3 regions of the Streptomyces sp. NPDC002055 genome follow, and region 2 is predicted to be linked to each of the others. Evidence: riboswitches for the same ligand, from Rfam matches in the RefSeq annotation. Region 2 holds a riboswitch; each other region holds the start of a gene.
What was found. Region 2 has a riboswitch for cyclic di-AMP ahead of ABT112_RS18005 (C40 family peptidase). Riboswitches for the same ligand answer to the same signal wherever they lie in the genome.

Region 1: linked by a shared signal. The riboswitch ahead of ABT112_RS20000 (transglycosylase family protein) and the one ahead of ABT112_RS18005 (C40 family peptidase) in region 2 are both predicted to bind cyclic di-AMP.
Region 3: linked by a shared signal. The riboswitch ahead of ABT112_RS32925 (M23 family metallopeptidase) and the one ahead of ABT112_RS18005 (C40 family peptidase) in region 2 are both predicted to bind cyclic di-AMP.

Annotation. Positions count from the first base shown of each region.
Region 1 is NZ_JBEOXS010000030.1:63,504-68,839, forward strand. Features, by position in the region: gene ABT112_RS19980 (transglycosylase family protein) at 1-521, opposite strand, end outside; gene ABT112_RS19985 (cupin domain-containing protein) at 855-1,352, shown strand; gene ABT112_RS19990 (SDR family NAD(P)-dependent oxidoreductase) at 1,349-2,128, shown strand; gene ABT112_RS19995 (hypothetical protein) at 2,159-2,515, opposite strand; gene ABT112_RS20000 (transglycosylase family protein) at 2,855-4,087, opposite strand; cyclic di-AMP (ydaO/yuaA leader) riboswitch at 4,093-4,234, opposite strand; gene ABT112_RS20005 (permease) at 4,931-5,336, shown strand, end outside.
Region 2 is NZ_JBEOXS010000026.1:43,435-48,770, reverse strand. Features, by position in the region: gene ABT112_RS18015 (C40 family peptidase) at 61-1,125, opposite strand; gene ABT112_RS18010 (hypothetical protein) at 1,368-1,721, shown strand; gene ABT112_RS18005 (C40 family peptidase) at 1,908-3,056, opposite strand; cyclic di-AMP (ydaO/yuaA leader) riboswitch at 3,065-3,242, opposite strand; gene pcrA (DNA helicase PcrA) at 3,523-5,336, shown strand, end outside.
Region 3 is NZ_JBEOXS010000093.1:14,647-19,982, reverse strand. Features, by position in the region: gene trmB (tRNA (guanosine(46)-N7)-methyltransferase TrmB) at 29-901, shown strand; gene ABT112_RS32930 (PrsW family intramembrane metalloprotease) at 956-2,413, shown strand; gene ABT112_RS32925 (M23 family metallopeptidase) at 2,532-3,575, opposite strand; cyclic di-AMP (ydaO/yuaA leader) riboswitch at 3,587-3,728, opposite strand; gene ABT112_RS32920 (PP2C family protein-serine/threonine phosphatase) at 4,000-5,265, opposite strand.

The DNA.
Region 1 (5,336 bases), on a different contig from region 2:
TCGTCCGCCTTCTCCCGCTGGGCGCCGGGCTTCTCCCGGTGCCCGCCGGACCCGTCGCGCTGCGCCGCCGACGCGCCGCCGGTGGTGGTCTTCGCCGCGCTGGATGCCGGGCGGGGGGCCGGGGCGGCCTGGGGTGCCGGGCCGCCGCGGGTGAGTCCCGCCTTCACCGAGCACACCGGCCAGGCGCCGGGCCCCTGCCCGTCGAGCACCTTCTCGGCGACGGCGATCTGCTGCTCCCGGGTGGCGAGATCGGCCCGCGGGGCGTAGGCGGTGCCGCCGTACGCCTCCCAGGTGCTCTGGGTGAACTGCAGGCCGCCGTAGAAGCCGTTGCCGGAGTTGATGTGCCACTGGTGCGTGCTCTCGCAGGCCGCCACCCGCTCCCAGGTGTCGGCGGACGCCGCCTCGGCTCCGGAGACACCGACCAGCGGCAGGGCTATGCCGGCGCCGCCGGCGGTGACGGTGAGGGATGCCTGGGAGATCCGGTTCGGCTGGTAACGGCGATGGCGTCCACGTGGGGGCATAGAGCTGTTCCTCTCCTGCGCGGGCGCGCCGGGGTGACGGGGGGCATTTCACGGCCACCAGAGTGTGCCAATTACTGAAGATCGATAGGGTGGTACGCATGAAAGGGCATCACTTTCCTTCGGGAGCAATCCCGTTGCATCCGGGACGGCGCCCTGAGAATTGACGCGAAGAAACTCGTCCGGCTGTTGAAAATGGCCGGAACATGGCCGTCCGGGCGCAGAGAGCGAAGCGGAATGATACCTACTGTGAGGTGCGTCACACATCATCAACGCTGGCCCCGGACGCCTGAATTCTCCCTTTCCGCGCAACCGGACCCCCGACGGAGGCAGCACATGCCGGACCCCCTCCCTTCCACGGGCGAGCTCGCCCGGATGTACGGCCTGCGGCCGCTGCCCCTCGAAGGCGGCCTCTTCCACCGCACCTGGGCAGGACCGGAACAGCCCGACGGACACCCGGCCGGCTCGGCCATCCTGCTCCTGCTCTCCGCCGAGGAGGACCACTTCTCCGCGCTGCACCGGCTCCCGCGCGACGAGGTCTGGCACTTCCACCTCGGCGACCCGGTGGAGCTGCTGCTCCTGGAGCCCGGCGGCGGCTCCCGGGTGGAGATCCTGGGCCCGGACATCCGCGCCGGAGCGCACCTCCAGTACGTGGTGCCCGGCGGCACCTGGATGGGGGCCCGGGTGCGCCCCGGGGGCGCCCGGACGCTCCTCGGCTGCACCATGGCACCCGGCTTCTCCCCCGTCGACTACGAGGGCGGGGAGGCGGACGAGCTGAGCGCCCGCTATCCGCTGCACGGGGACCTCATCCGCGCCCTGTCCCGCACCGCATGACCGGGCAGGGACAACTGCCCGCGCTCGACGGGCTGGTGGCCGTGGTGACGGGAGCGGCGGGCACCGTGGGGGCGGGCATCGCCGGGGAGTTCGCGCGCGCAGGGGCGCAGGTCGTGGTCCACCACCACACCGGCGCCGAGCGCGCCCGGGAGGTGGTGGAACTGATCACCGGCGAGGGCGGCACGGCATGGGCGGTGGCCGCCGACCTCACCGACGAGACGGCCTGCGAACGGCTGATGGAGGCCGCGGCGGCGCGCTTCGGCCGGGTGGACGCGCTCGTCAACAACGCCGGGGTGCAGCCGGTCCAGGAGCTGGCGTCGATGACCGCCGCCGACTGGCGCGCCGTGATCGACACCAATCTCACCAGCGCGTTCTGCTGCACCCGGGCGGCCGCGCGGGTGATGCGGCGGGCGGGCACGGGCGGCACGGTCACCCATGTCGCCTCGATCGAAGGATCCTCGCCCACACCGGGGCACGCGCACTACGCCGCGTCCAAGGCGGCCCTGATCCAGCACGCGCGGGCGGCGGCGGTGGAGTACGGACCGTCCGGGATCCGGGTGAACACGGTCTCCCCCGGCCTGATCAGCCGCCCCGGCATCGAGGAGGCGTGGCCCGAGGGGGTGGAGCGCTACCGGGCCGCGGCGCCGCTCGGGCGACTCGGCACTCCGGCCGACATCGGCCGCGCCTGTGTGTTCCTCGCGTCGTCGATGGCGGGCTGGGTCACCGGCCACGACCTGGTGGTGGACGGCGGGGTGACGGCCCGGTCGCCCTGGTAGGCACCGCGCCGGACGCGGTCGTCCCGGACGTCACCAGGCGAGCAGCCGGGGGTCCACCCGGGTGGCGGGCTCCGGCGCCGGGGGCTGCGCGGGGACCGGGACCGTGCACGCCGAGCGGCCCACGGTGCGGGGCGGCAGGGTGACGGTGCTGCCGGCGGCCTGCCGGAGCCAGCGGACGATGGTCCCGACGGCGTCCTCGTCCAGCTGCGCGAGATCGTGGATGACCCGCAGGTCGTCGGGGTGCGGCGGGACGGCGGCCCGGGTGAGTTCGGCGTGCAGCATGAGCCGCAGCCCGTCGGCCGGCGTCAGATGGCCGCCGATCCGGGCCGGGTCCGGGGCGTCGGGCCGCGGGGGGAGCTCCATCGTGACTGCCGTCGGATCGGCCATGGTCGGTGCCTTCCTTCAATTCCCCATCGGTCAGGGGGAAATCATGGTCTCCCGTTCCGACGGCCGGTTTCTCCCTCCGGTTGCGGATCGGCCTCCGGGATCACCCGTCCGGCCGCACGGCGGGGCCGTTTCCCCGCCCCCGGACACCCCCGCGGTCACGGTCTCGGCCGGCTCGGCCGGGCGGGGGACGGCGCGGCGCGCGGACGGGCCGCGCCGAAGCGGCGCACACAACGGACGAGGCGCCCGCCCCCGTGCAGCGGGGACGGGCGCCTCGGTCCGTCGGTGAGGCCGGTCGGTCACCCCGGGCCTCGGTGCCACGCGCCGGGCCGGCGCGTGGGCTCAGATGCTGACGCCGTGCTCGCGCAGGTAGGCGACCGGGTCGATGTCCGAGCCGTAGTCCGGACCGGTGCGGACCTCGAAGTGGAGGTGCGGGCCGGAGGAGTTGCCGGTCGAGCCGGACAGGCCGATCTGCTGACCGCCGGTGACCGACTGGCCGGCCGACACGGACAGCGAGGACAGGTGGGCGTACTGGCTGAACTTGCCGTCGGCGTGGCGGATGACGACCTGGTTGCCGTAGGAACCGCCCCAGCCCGCGGAGACGACCTCGCCCGCACCGATGGCCTTCACCGTGGTGCCGGTGGGCACGGGGAAGTCGGTGCCGGTGTGGTAGCCGCTGGACCAGCTGGCACCGGACTGGTGGTACGGGGTGCCCACGGAGAGGTCGTCGACGGGGGCGGTGAAGCCGTCGGCGGACTTCTGCGCGGCGGCCTTGGCCGGGGCGGCCTGCTGCTTCGGCTCGGCCTTCGCGGCGGGCTTCGGCGCGGCCTTGTGCTCGGCGGCCTGGTGGGCCTCGTGCTTCGGAGCCGGCCGCTCGGACTCGCGCTCGGGGGCGTCGTGCTTCGGGGCGCCCTTCTCCTTGCCGCCCAGGGTGAGCTTCTGGCCCGGGAGGATCAGGTTCGGGTCGCCGCCGACGACCTCGCGGTTGCCCTCGTAGACCCGGTGCCAGCCGCCCTTGACGTCGTGGGTCGTGGCGATCTTGTACAGGGTGTCGCCGCGGACGACGGTGTACGAGCGGGTCTCGGACCCGGCGCCGGCCTTGCGCTCGGCCGGCTTGCCCTTCTCGCCCTGGGGCTTCGGGGCGGACTCGGCCGGGGCGGCCTTCCCGCCGTCGGGGCTGATCTGCGGGGCGGCGCCGCCCTGGGTCAGCCCGGCCTTGCCGGAGCAGACCGGCCAGGCGCCGGGGCCCTGGCCGTCGAGGACCTTCTCGGCGACGGCGATCTGCTGGTCCTTGGTCGCCTGGTCGGCGCGCGCGGCGTAGTCGCCGCCACCGAAGGCCTGCCAGGTGTCGTTGGTGAACTGCAGGCCACCGTAGAAGCCGTTACCGGTGTTGATGCTCCAGTCGCCGCCGCTCTCGCACTCCGCGACCTTGTCCCAGGTGTCGACGGAAGCGGCCTGCGCCGAGCCGGCACCGATGAGCGGTAGGGCGATTCCGGCACTACCGGCAGCGGCGATGAGAGAAGCTCGGGAAATACGGCCGGGGCTGTACCGGCGGTGACGTCCGCGTGCAGACATAGGGGTATTCCTCTCCTACGCCTGCGAGGTGAGCTGTCGGGTTCGGGCTGGAGTTGCCCGGCCGCGCCCTGAGCAGCGTCGTGCGCTGCGGCGCGTCTTCACCCCAAGCCGTTCCTCGCCTGTTGCGCGGTCCGGCACCTACCTGGTTCCCCCGCTCCTGCCGTGGTGCGTTGGTTGTTTCCTCTCCACCGGCGGCAGGACTCGGCGCTCCGACAGAGTACGGCCCGCCCTTTCATGGGCAGGCAGCGGTAAAAGTAAGCGCACCGAATTCTTTCCGACAAGTGGCGAGTATTCCCCGGAATCACCTTTCGGTAGATCCACTCGGGACAGGGTCACACTGAGCTCCGGATCTTGATCCGAGAGCGATTCGCATTACTACTGAACGACTCTCACGTTCGGCGGGCGGTAACCGAGTTGCCCGGATTCACGCTTTTCGCGTGGGCGGCATCACACCCCGGAAATATCTTTGTGAAATGGGTCACCACGGAGCCAATTGTCCGACTTTGAGGTGCATTTCGACTTTGCCTCGATGAAGGAGGATTGATGTCTATTTGCCGTATACATCCCGCAGCTCGGCACTCGCACCCCGAACCACTCCCCTCAGGGGGCATATCCGGCGAAACGGATGATTCGCTGCCCCGCCCACCGCGGTGGCAACCCCGGCGGGGGCCTCTCCCCCGGTTATCGTGTGGTTCTTGATCGCGGACGTGCGGAGTCAGTGTGCAGAGAGCGGAAGAGCTGATCGACACCTCGCCGCCGGTGCGGCACGCCTCCGGCGCGACCGCGCTGCTCCGGGGGCGCAACCGTTCCGCGACTCCCCTGATCGCCACGGCCGCAGTCGCGCTGGCCGTGGCGGCGGCGCTGGTCCTGGGCGGCGGGAGCCTGCTCGCCCACCCCGGCGTCCAGGCCTGGCGGACGGTCTGTGTGGCCATCGTGATCCAGGCCCTTCCGTTCCTGCTGCTGGGCACGGCCGTGTCCGGCGCCATCAACGCCTTCGTGCCCGCCGACGCGTTCAGCAGGCTGCTCCCGAGGAAGCCGGCCCTCGCCGTCCCCGTCGCCGGCGCCGCCGGGGTGGTGCTGCCGGGGTGCGAATGCGCCTCCGTGCCGGTGGCCGGAAGCCTGATCCGGCGCGGCGTCGCCCCGGCCGCCGCCCTGACGTTCCTGCTCTCGGCTCCCGCCGTGAACCCCGTGGTCCTCACCGCCACGGCCGTGGCCTTCCCCGGGAACCCCGGCATGGTGGCCGCCCGGC
Region 2 (5,336 bases):
CCCGCTCCGTCCACGCCGGCCGCGTCCCGCTCCGTCCACGTCGGCCGCGTCCCGCTCCGTCTACGCCGGTCTGCTCGCCCCCGCGAACGGCATCTGGTCGATCGGTGCCAGCCGCACCGGGGCGCCCGGCCGCGGCGCGTGGATCATCTGTCCGTTGCCGATGTAGAGCCCCACATGGCTGATGCCCGAGTAGAAGAACACCAGGTCACCCGGGGCGAGCTCGGAGCGGGGGACGCGCTGCCCCGCGTTGATCTGGGTGTAGCTGGTGCGGGGGAGGGCGACCCCGGCGGCCCGCCAGGACGCCTGGGTGAGCCCGGAGCAGTCGAACCCGTCCGGCCCGGTCGCGCCCCACACGTACGGCTTGCCCAGCGCCCCGTAGGCGAAGGAGACGGCCTGGGCGGCGCGGGCGTTCGGTGCCTTGAGGCGGGCGGTGCGCGGGGCACCGCGGTCCGCGCGGTCCGCACTCTCGGCGGCGTGGTCGTCCTGCCGGAGGACGGCGGCGCGCTGCTTCGCCGTGAGCCGGTCCAGCAGCCGCTCCGCCGCGGCGAGCTTCCGGTGCGCGGCCTTCTTCTGCGTCCGCAGCTCCGCCTGGTGGCCGCGGAGGTCCGCCAGCCGGTCACCCGCCTGGTCACGGACCTGGTCGAGGCCGCGGAGCTGGTGGCGGATCCCGGCGACGGCGGTCGCCTGCCGGCTGCCCGCCCGGTCCATCAGCGAGGCGCGCTCCAGGTACTGGTCCGGCGCGGAGGAGAGCGCCAGCTGGAGCGCCGGGTCGATGCCGCCCGACCGGTACTGGGCGGTGGCCAGCGAACCCAGGGCGTTGCGGGAGGCGTTCAGCCGCTGCGTCCGGCGGGCCGCCTCGTCCCGGAGTCCGTCCAGGGCCTGCTGCGCCTTCACGGCCTTCTCCCGTGCGCCGTTGTACTTCTCGGTGACCTCCTCGGCCTCCTGGTGGAGCCGGTCGACCTCGGCCTTCACCCGGGCGGTGCCGGGGCCGGGGTCGGCCAGCGCGGTGCCCTCCAGGGCGCCTCCGCCCGCGGCGGAGGCGAGTGCGAGGGTCACCGCCGTACGGGCGGTGGTACCGGTCAGCGATCGCCGCCTGGGCTTCCGGTGCGAGGCCACGGCCGCCATCACATCCTTCCAACGGTCCGACAGCCGCGGGGGGTTCGGCCGTCTGGAGGAGGACGCTAAGCCCGCCGGGCGGGAGCAAGTACGAGGATGAGCGGGACTGGGTCCTTTACGTGCGGGTCTGAACGGAAGCCCCGGGTGATTTCTCGCCGCTCTGACGTTTCCCGGTGCGCGCATGATCGAAATGGCGATAGAGCCGGACCCGGCTGCGAGCGGGTGCTATGGGCCCGGTTACGCTCCGCCGCATGGACATATTGATCAATGTCTTCGTCGGCCTGCACATCATCGGCATCGCCTCGCTGCTCGGCGGATTCCTCACCCAGATGAAGGCGATGGGCCAGGGCACGGCGCGGTTCGTCCCCGGGATGCTGCACGGCGCGCTGACCATGCTCGTCACCGGCGTCGCGCTGGTCGGCCTGAACCAGGCCGACGACCAGACCCCGAACACCGTCAAGCTCGGCGTGAAGCTCGCCCTGCTGGTCGTCATCCTCGCCCTGGTCTATGTGAAGCGGGACGAGGAGAAGGTCGAGAAGGGCGCCTTCGCCGCGGTCGGCCTGCTGACGGTCGCCAATGTGTTCATCGCGGTGCTCTGGACATAGCCCCGCAGTCCCGGCCCGGGACGTACCCCCGCAGTCCCGGCCCGGACGTAGCCCCGGAGTCCCGGAAGGGGGCGGCCCCGGCCGGCCGGAAGCGATACTCGGCCCCGATCCGCCCCTTCAATGGCCCCCCGAACGCAGTGCGCCCCACCGGCGGTCCGGTGGGGCGCACTCCGCGTTGTCGGCCGGCTACGAGGGGCGGACGCTGCCGTAGATCGGCATGTAGGTGATCGCCTCGGTGCGGACGTTGGCGCCCGGCTTCGGGGCGTGGACCATCTGGCCGTTGCCCGCGTAGATCCCGACGTGGCTGATGTCGTCGTAGAAGAACACCAGGTCACCCGGCTTGAGATCCTCGGTGGCGACCCGGGTGCCGACCTTCACCTGGTCCCACGTGGTGCGCGGCAGGGAGACCCCGGCGCTCTTCCACGCGGCCTGGGTGAGCCCCGAGCAGTCGAAGGAGTTCGGGCCGCTGGCGCCCCAGACGTACGGCTTGCCTATCTGTGCCTTCGCGAAGGCCAGCGCCTGGGCGGCCTTGGCCGAGGCGGTGCCGGAGTCCGAGTCCTGGCCGGTGCCGGTGCCGGTGGAAGGGCCCGCGCTGTCGCCCCGCTCGGCTTCCTCCCGGCGCTGCTTCTCGGCCTGCTCCCGGGCCAGCTCCTCCGCCTTGCGCTGGGCCTCCTCCTGCTTCCGGCGCTCGATCGCCGCCAGCCGGGCCTTCTCCTCGGCGGTGAGGTCCGACAGCAGATCGCGGGCCTCGGCGAGCTTGCGCTGCACGGTCCGCTTGCTGGCCCGCAGCCGGTCCTGCGAATCGGTGAGCGACTCCAGGCTCCGGGTGGCCCTGCCCCGCTGCTCGGACGCCTCCTCCTGCTCCTCCTGGAAGTCCGAGACGGCCCGCTGCTGCCGCTGGGTCATCCGGTCCATCAGGTGGTTCTGGTCGAAGTAGTCCTGCGGCTGCTCCGAGAGCATCAGCGTTGCGGTCGGGGCCATCCCGCCCTCGCGGTACTGGGCCGCGGCGAGGCCGCCGAGCTTGCGCCGGGACTCGTTCAGCCGCTCCGTCCGCTTCGCGACGTCGTCGACCAGCCGGTCGGTGCGGGAACGCTGGGCGTCGGTGCGCTCCTTGGCCTGGTTGTACTCCTGGGTGGACGACTCGGCCTGGCGGTACAGGTCGTCGACCTTCTTCTGGACCTCTTCGATACTCTGCGGCGGCTCGTCCGGCGCGGCCTGGGCGCTCTGCGACAGCAGCGTCGCGGACGCCACCGCCGCGGTGGTGAGGCCGACGGCCGCGCGGGCGGAGCTGGGGGAGGCGAGAATGCTGGTCCGCGGTTTGCGGTGCGACGCCAAGGCGCGCGTCTCCTTCCGTGGACCGCCTACCGGGTTAGCTGTCGGGTTCGGGCGGATCGGAAGGCTGCCCTACGGCCCGTGCACGGCGTTCGATCCGCGTGCGGAGGGCCGATTCACCCCATTGTTGCTTTGTGGGTCCCCGGCTCCGGGTGCCTGAGGCAGGGCCGGACTCGGCGGAGGCCGCCCGTGCCGACGCGGTCGTCGGCGGGTGGTGCGAGCCGCCTGAGCGAGCACGGTAGCCAATGTGTGGGGGTGCTGTGAAGGCTGGTGTTCGATATGCCCGAAACCTTTTCGTGACCTGAGGTGTGAGCTCGATCATGCCGCCCCCGGCCTCCTGCCGGCCGGGCCCCACGGCCTGTACCTTGCCCGCCGGCGGACCGGCGGCGGCCGGAACGGGACGGTCGCCGCCGCCCGGACGCGGGAACCGGTGTGGGCTGTCGGTCCGGCGGCCTAGACTCGGTGGGCGATGAGCAGCCTCTTTGACGACAGCTTCCTGGCGGACCTCGAGCACTCGGGCGAGGAGCCCCCGCCGCCGCCCGAGGAGTCCGCGCACCCGCGGGAAGAGGTCCCCCACGACCTCTTCGAGGGGCGCTTCGACCACCCCGTCCAGCGGGACGCGTACTACCGCGACGGCGCGCCGAGGCCTGCCATCGACCCGGCCGCGCTGCTCGAGGGCCTGAACGAACAGCAGCGCGCCGCCGTCGTCCACACCGGATCGCCGCTGCTCATCGTCGCCGGCGCCGGCTCGGGCAAGACCCGGGTGCTCACCCACCGCATCGCCCACCTCCTGGGCGCGCGCCACGTCCACCCCGGCCAGATCCTCGCGATCACCTTCACCAACAAGGCCGCCGGGGAGATGAAGGAGCGCGTCGAGGAGCTCGTCGGCCCCCGGGCGAACGCCATGTGGGTGTCCACCTTCCACAGCGCCTGCGTCCGCATCCTGCGCCGGGAGAGCAAGAAGCTCGGCTTCACCTCCAGCTTCTCGATCTACGACGCCGCGGACTCCAAGCGCCTGATGTCGCTGGTCTGCCGGGATCTCGACCTGGACCCCAAGCGGTACCCGCCCAAGTCGTTCAGCGCGAAGATCTCCAACCTCAAGAACGAGCTCATCGACGAGGAGACCTTCGCCGGGCAGGCGTCTGGGGGCACCTCCCAGTCGGAGACTGGGGGAGGCTTCGAGAAGACGCTCGCCCAGGCCTACGCGATGTACCAGTCGAGGCTGCGCGAGGCCAACGCCCTCGACTTCGACGACATCATCATGACCACGGTCCACCTGCTCCAGGCCTTCCCGGACGTCGCCGAGCACTACCGGCGGCGCTTCCGGCACGTCCTCGTCGACGAGTACCAGGACACCAACCACGCCCAGTACACGCTGGTGCGCGAGCTGGTCGGCACCGGGGAGACCGTGCCGGGCCAGGACGTGGCCGAGCTGTGCGTGGTGGGCGACGCCGACCAGTCGATCTACGCCTTCCGCGGCGCCACCATCCGCAACATCCTCCAGTTCGAGGAGGACTACCCGGACGCCACCACGATCCTGCTGGAGCAGAACTACCGCTCCTCGCAGACGATCCTCAGTGCCGCCAACGCCGTCATCGAGCGGAACGAGAACCGCCGCCCCAAGAACCTCTGGACCGAGGCCGGCGCCGGCGCGACGATCACCGGCTATGTCGCCGACACCGAACACGACGAGGCGCAGTTCGTCGCCGACGAGATCGACCGGCTGACGGACGCGGGCGACGCCCGCGCCGGCGACGTCGCCGTCTTCTACCGGACCAACGCCCAGTCCCGTGTCTTCGAAGAGATCTTCATCCGGGTCGGGCTGCCCTACAAGGTCGTCGGCGGCGTCCGCTTCTACGAGCGCAAGGAGGTCCGCGACGTCCTCGCGTACCTGCGGGTGCTCGCCAACCCCGAGGACACCGTGCCGCTGCGCCGGATCCTCAACGTGCCCAAGCGCGGCATCGGCGACCGCGCCGAGGCGATGATCGAGGCGCTGGCCGCCCGGGAGAAGGTCTCCTTCGCCCAGGCGCTGCGCCGGGTCGACGAGGCGTACGGCATGGCGGCCCGCTCCGCGAACGCGGTGAAGCGGTTCAACACCCTGCTGGAGGAGCTGCGCACCATCGCCGAGTCGGGCGCCGGCCCGGCCACCGTGCTCGAAGCGGTCCTGGAGCGCACCGGCTACCTGGCGGAGCTCCAGGCGTCGACCGACCCGCAGGACGAGACCCGGATCGAGAACCTCCAGGAACTCGCCGCCGTGGCGCTGGAGTTCGAGCAGGAGCGGAC
Region 3 (5,336 bases), on a different contig from region 2:
GTGGGGCGATCGTAGAATCGGAGGCACTGTGCTTGAGTCCGACAACACTCCCGTGTCCGCCGGTGGCGGCCCGCAGGGCGCCTCCGGCGGCCCGGCCGTGCCCGGAAGCCCCGATGCAGCCCCGGCCGGGGGCGGTGGAGCCGCCGTCGCCGGGCAGCGTCGGCTGCACTTCCCGGAGGGGCCCGCCGCGGACCCGGCCGGGTCGCACCACGAGCGCCGGATCCGGAGCTTCCGGCCCCGGCGCGGGCGGGTGACCACCGGGCAGGGCGAGGCCCTGCGGCGGCTGTGGTCGACCTGGGGGCTGGACATCGACGGCCGGGAGAAGCTGGACCTCGGTGCGCTCTTCGGGGATCCCGCCCTGCCCGTCGTGCTGGAGATCGGCTTCGGGATGGGCGAGGCCACGGCGCAGATGGCCACCGCCGACCCCGGCACCGGCATTCTCGCCGCGGATGTGCACACCCCCGGTCAGGGCAATCTGCTGAGCCTCGCCGAGCGGAACGGGCTGACCAACGTCCGGGTCGCCAACGGTGACGCGATCATCCTGCTCCGCGAGATGATCGAGCCCGCGGCGCTGGCCGGGCTGCGGGTGTACTTCCCCGACCCCTGGCCCAAGAAGCGTCACCAGAAACGGCGGCTGATCCAGCCCGAGTTCATCGAACTGGCCGTGACCAGGCTGAAGCCCGGCGCGCTGGTGCACTGCGCGACGGACTGGGAGCCGTACGCGGAGCAGATGCTCGAAGTGCTCTCGGCCAGCGGTGAGCTGGAGAACACACAGCCCGACGGCGGGTACGCCCCCCGCCCCGCATTCGAAGGTCCGGGCGGCCGACCGCTGACGAAATTCGAGGGTGCGGGCCTGAACAAGGGGCACGTCGTGCACGATCTGTTGTTCGTCCGCCGCTGAGCGTCCTGGCGATAGTTCGTCGCGCCCGCTCCGCGGCGTGGTTAGGGTCGACAGGTGTATCCGTCCCCGCACCCGCCGCAGCAGCCGCCGGTCCCGGCCTATGAACCGCATCCGCAGTTCGCCGCCGTGCCGGACCGGAAGCAGTGGCGCTACCGTCCGGGCCGAGGGCTGCGGCACAGCAAGGCCTTCCGCCTCGGCACGCTGATAACCCTGCTCGTGCTCTCGGGCCTCGTCATCCTCGCCCTGGTGCGGGAACAGACCGGGACCGAGGGCTTTCTCGTCGGTCTCGGGCTGGCCGTGCTGCCCGTCCCGCTGCTGATCGGCGCCTTCCGCTGGCTCGACCGGGTGGAACCGGAACCCTGGCGGAACCTGGCGTTCGCGTTCGCCTGGGGCGCCTGCGCCGCGACCCTGGTGGCGATCCTCGCCAACGGCTTCGCGACCCAGTGGCTGGTGGCGCGGATGGTGAGTTCGTCCAGCGAGGCCGACACCTGGGGGGCCACGCTCATCGCGCCCGTGGTGGAGGAGAGCGCCAAGGGGGCCGCGCTGCTGCTGCTCTTCATCTTCCGCCGACGGGACTTCGACGGCATCGTCGACGGCGTGGTCATCGCCGGGATCACGGCGACGGGCTTCGCGTTCACCGAGAACATCCTCTATCTGGGCAACGCCTTCGGTGAGGACCAGGCCGTGGGCTCGTCCGGCTTCCAGTCGGTCACGGCCGCGACGTTCTTCATCCGGATCGTGCTCTCGCCGTTCGCGCACCCGCTGTTCACCGCGCTGACCGGTATCGGGTTCGGCATCGCGTCGCTCGCCGCACAGCGCCAGCGGGCGCGGCGGGTCCTGCTGCCGCTGGCCGGTCTGCTGACCGCGATCGTGCTGCACGCCGTCTGGAACGGCTCGGCCACCGTCGGCGGCTACGGCTTCATCGCCGTCTACGGGATGTTCATGGTGCCGGTGTTCGGGCTGCTGACCTGGCTGGTGATCTGGTCGCGCAGCAGCGAGCTCAGGACGGTCCGCAGCCATCTGCCGGCCTATGTGGCGGCGGGCTGGCTGGCGCCGGCCGAGCCGCACGCGCTGTCCTCCATGAAGGCGCGGTCGATCGCCCGTACCGTGGCGCGCCGTACCCACGGCGCGGCCGGACGCCGCATGGTCGTCGAGTACCAGGTCTGCGCGACGGCCCTGGCGTTCCTGCGGCAGCGCGCCCACCGGGGAGCGGCGGGCACGGACTTCGTCGCCCGGGAACAGGAGCTGCTGCACCACCTCTGGCAGCGCAAGGACATGGCGCAGCCCGCGCTGGCCCACGCGGCCCGTATGACGGCACCGGCCTGGACCGGGCCGCAGCAGTGGACTCCGCCGCCGCCCGGGTACGGCTACGTGCCGCCGGGCGGGCCGCAGCCGTCCGGCCGGCCGTATCCGCCGCAGGGCCAGGGGTACGGGCAGGGCCAGGGATACGGGCAGGCCGCCGGTCCGTACGGGCCGCCGCACGGGCCCGGCACCCGCCCGTACGGCCCCTGAGGGCCGGTCGCGGCCCCGGGGTACGGAGCCGTAACAGGCCGACAGCCCTGGTGTCGGGGGGACGTCACCAGGGCTGTCGGAGGATGCGGCGGCGGGCGCCGGTGGGAAGGAGCTGCCGTCAGATGGAGAGGCCGCGGTCCCGCAGCCAGGAGGCCGGGTCGATCGGCGAGCCGCCGTCGGGACGGACCTCGAGGTGGAGGTGGGGGCCGGTGACGTTGCCGGTGGCGCCGACGCGGCCGATGGTCTCGCCCGTGGTCACCTTGCCGGAGGTCTTCGTCATCGAGGAGAGGTGGCAGTACCAGACCTCGGTGCCGTCGTCGAGGGTGAGCACGATCCGGTAGCCGTACGCCCCGGCCCAGCCGGCCTGGGTGATGGTGCCGCCGTGGACCGCCTTGGCCGGGGTGCCGGTGGGGGCCGCGAAGTCCTGGCCGGTGTGGTCGTTGGACCAGAGGTCGCCGGCCTGCCCGAAGCTGGAGGTGAGGGTGTAGGAGGAGACCGGGACGGTGAACTCCTTGGCGAGCTTCGCCACCCGCTCGGCCTCGGCCTTCTTGCGCGCCGCCTCCTCCGCCGCCTTCTTCTTCGCGGCGGCGGCCTCGGCCTGCTTCCGCTCGGCCTGCTCGGCGGCCTTCTCCGCGGCGGCCTTCTCGGCGGCCTCGCGCTCGGCCTTCTCGGCGGCGCTCTGCTGCTGCTCGGCCTGGCGCATGATGCGGGCGCGCAGCGCCTCGCCCGCGCCGGTGCCGTCGGCGGCCTCGTCGGCGGTGAGCCCGGCGTCGCTCAGCGGGGCGGCGGAGGCGACGGCGACCGGGGCCTGTTCCGCGTCGTCCGCGACCAGGGAGCCGATGCCGGGCAGGGAGGCGGCGTCGGGAAGCTTCTCCGAGACGGTGGAGAGGTCCGGCATGGAGATGGAGACCGGCGGCTTCTCCTGCGCACTGGCCATGCCGCCCGCGCCGACGGCGGCGAAGACGCCCACGCCGAGGACGGCGCCGCTGCGGGCCATGCCGCCGCCGCGCTGCTTGACGACGCGGTGCCGGCCGCGCACGGGGGCGACGGATTCCTCGGTCGGGTTCCACTCACCCGCTGCGGCCGGGGGTTCCTCACCGAATCCGGGATCGAAACTCTGGGGTGTGTACGGGGATTCGGGGGCAGGCCTGTTGGACGCCACGCGGGCGCACTCCTTTCCTTCCTTCTCGCCTACCGGGTTAGCTGACGGGTTCGGAGCAGGAAGGTCTCCTACGGACCCCTCTGGGAGAGACGCCCGATTCACCCCAAGGTGTTGGTTCCCCGGTTCCCTGGGTGCAGGTGGTGCTGGTGTGTCCGGTGATGCAGGCCCTGCGGGGTGGTGCTGTGCGTTCGGGATTCGGCGACGGCGCACGGTGCCGTCTCTTGTGACGGCTGGGACGACCGCGCTGCGTTATCGAACGTTAATAGGGCCGGGGCCGGAATCCAAGCGGTTCTCGTTGATCGTTAACAGATTGGGGCGGGATCAATCCGGACATGTGCCGCCCAATGGGGGCGAGTTGAGCGGACCCGTGAAACACGTTCCGGCTGATCGTGCGTCACTTGTTATGCGAAGTGATGCATTCCGGTCACGGACCGTAGGGCGCCGGGGCGGCGGCCCGGCCCTCGCCCGAGCCGCGGGTCAGCCCCACGGTCCGCCGGCGCTCCGGCTGCCGCCGCCCCGGCCGGCTGACCGCCAGCAGCGCCATGTCGTCCGCCGGCTCGCCCCCGGTGTGCCGGGCCACGTCCTCGACGAGCGCGTCGAGGAGGGCGTCGGGCCCGGGGAACAGCCGGCCGTCGAGCCGCTTCGCCGGGTCGTAGAAGACCCCCTTCTCGTCCCGGGCCTCGGTCACCCCGTCGGTGAACAGCAGCAGGGTCGACCCGCGCGGGAAGTCGAAGGTGTCCACCTGCTCCGGCCAGGCCCCCAGATCCCCCATCCCGAGCGGGAGCGAGGCCACCACCGGCTCGACCCCGCACACCGAGCCGTCGGCGGAGAGCAGCAGCGGCGCCGGATGGCCGCGGTTGAGGACGCGCAGCGTGCCCTCGGGCGGCGCCCCGTCGGTGACGGAGGGGCGCGCGGCGCCCACCTCCGCCAGCACCGCGGTGGTGAAGCCCTCGAACCGGTCCAGGTCCTCGCCCCGCGCCTCGCGGGCCAGCGCCCGCTCCAGCCGGGCGGCGACCTGTACCAGATCCGGTTCCTCCTCGGCCGCCTCCCGGAAGGCGCCGATGACCACGGCGACCGCCGCGACGGCCCCCAGCCCCTTCCCCCGGACGTCGCCCACGATCAGGCGGACCCCGTGCGGGGTCTGCTGCACCGCGTACAGGTCCCCGCCGATCCGGGCGTCGGCCAGCGCCGCCTCGTACCGGGCGGCGACCTGGAAACCGCCGATGCGCTCGTCGGGCGTCGGCAGGACGGCGAGCTGGACGGCCTCGGCGATGCTGCGGGCCGACGCCAGCTGCCGGTCGCCGCGCCGCACCACGCGGTTGATGAACAGCGCGAGCAGGGCGACGGTCAGCACGGTGACCAGCTCCGTCACCGATTCGATGGCGCCCACGTCGCCGTTGTAGACGTGCAGGGCGACGACCGCTCCCCCGGCGGCGATCCCCGCGGCGGCCGTGGCCCGCAGCGAGAAGAACGGCGCGGCCACCAGCGGCGCGGCCGAGAAGAAGGGGGAGCCGGTGAACCGGGCCGGGGTCGAGAGGTCGAAGGTCAGCCCGCCGATGATCAGCAGCGCGGGCATCCAGCGGGCGACGCGGGCCCGGCCGGCGGAGCGGCTCTCGTCCTCGCGCCCGCGCGGCGCCCGAGCCGCGCCACGGAGCGTGCGGCCCGTGCGGCCCGATCCCCCGACTCGCATCCCCACCTCGTGTCTCCTACCGTCCATGCGCGGCGCGGGAGCGGTACGGCACCGCCCCCTCAGGCTCACCG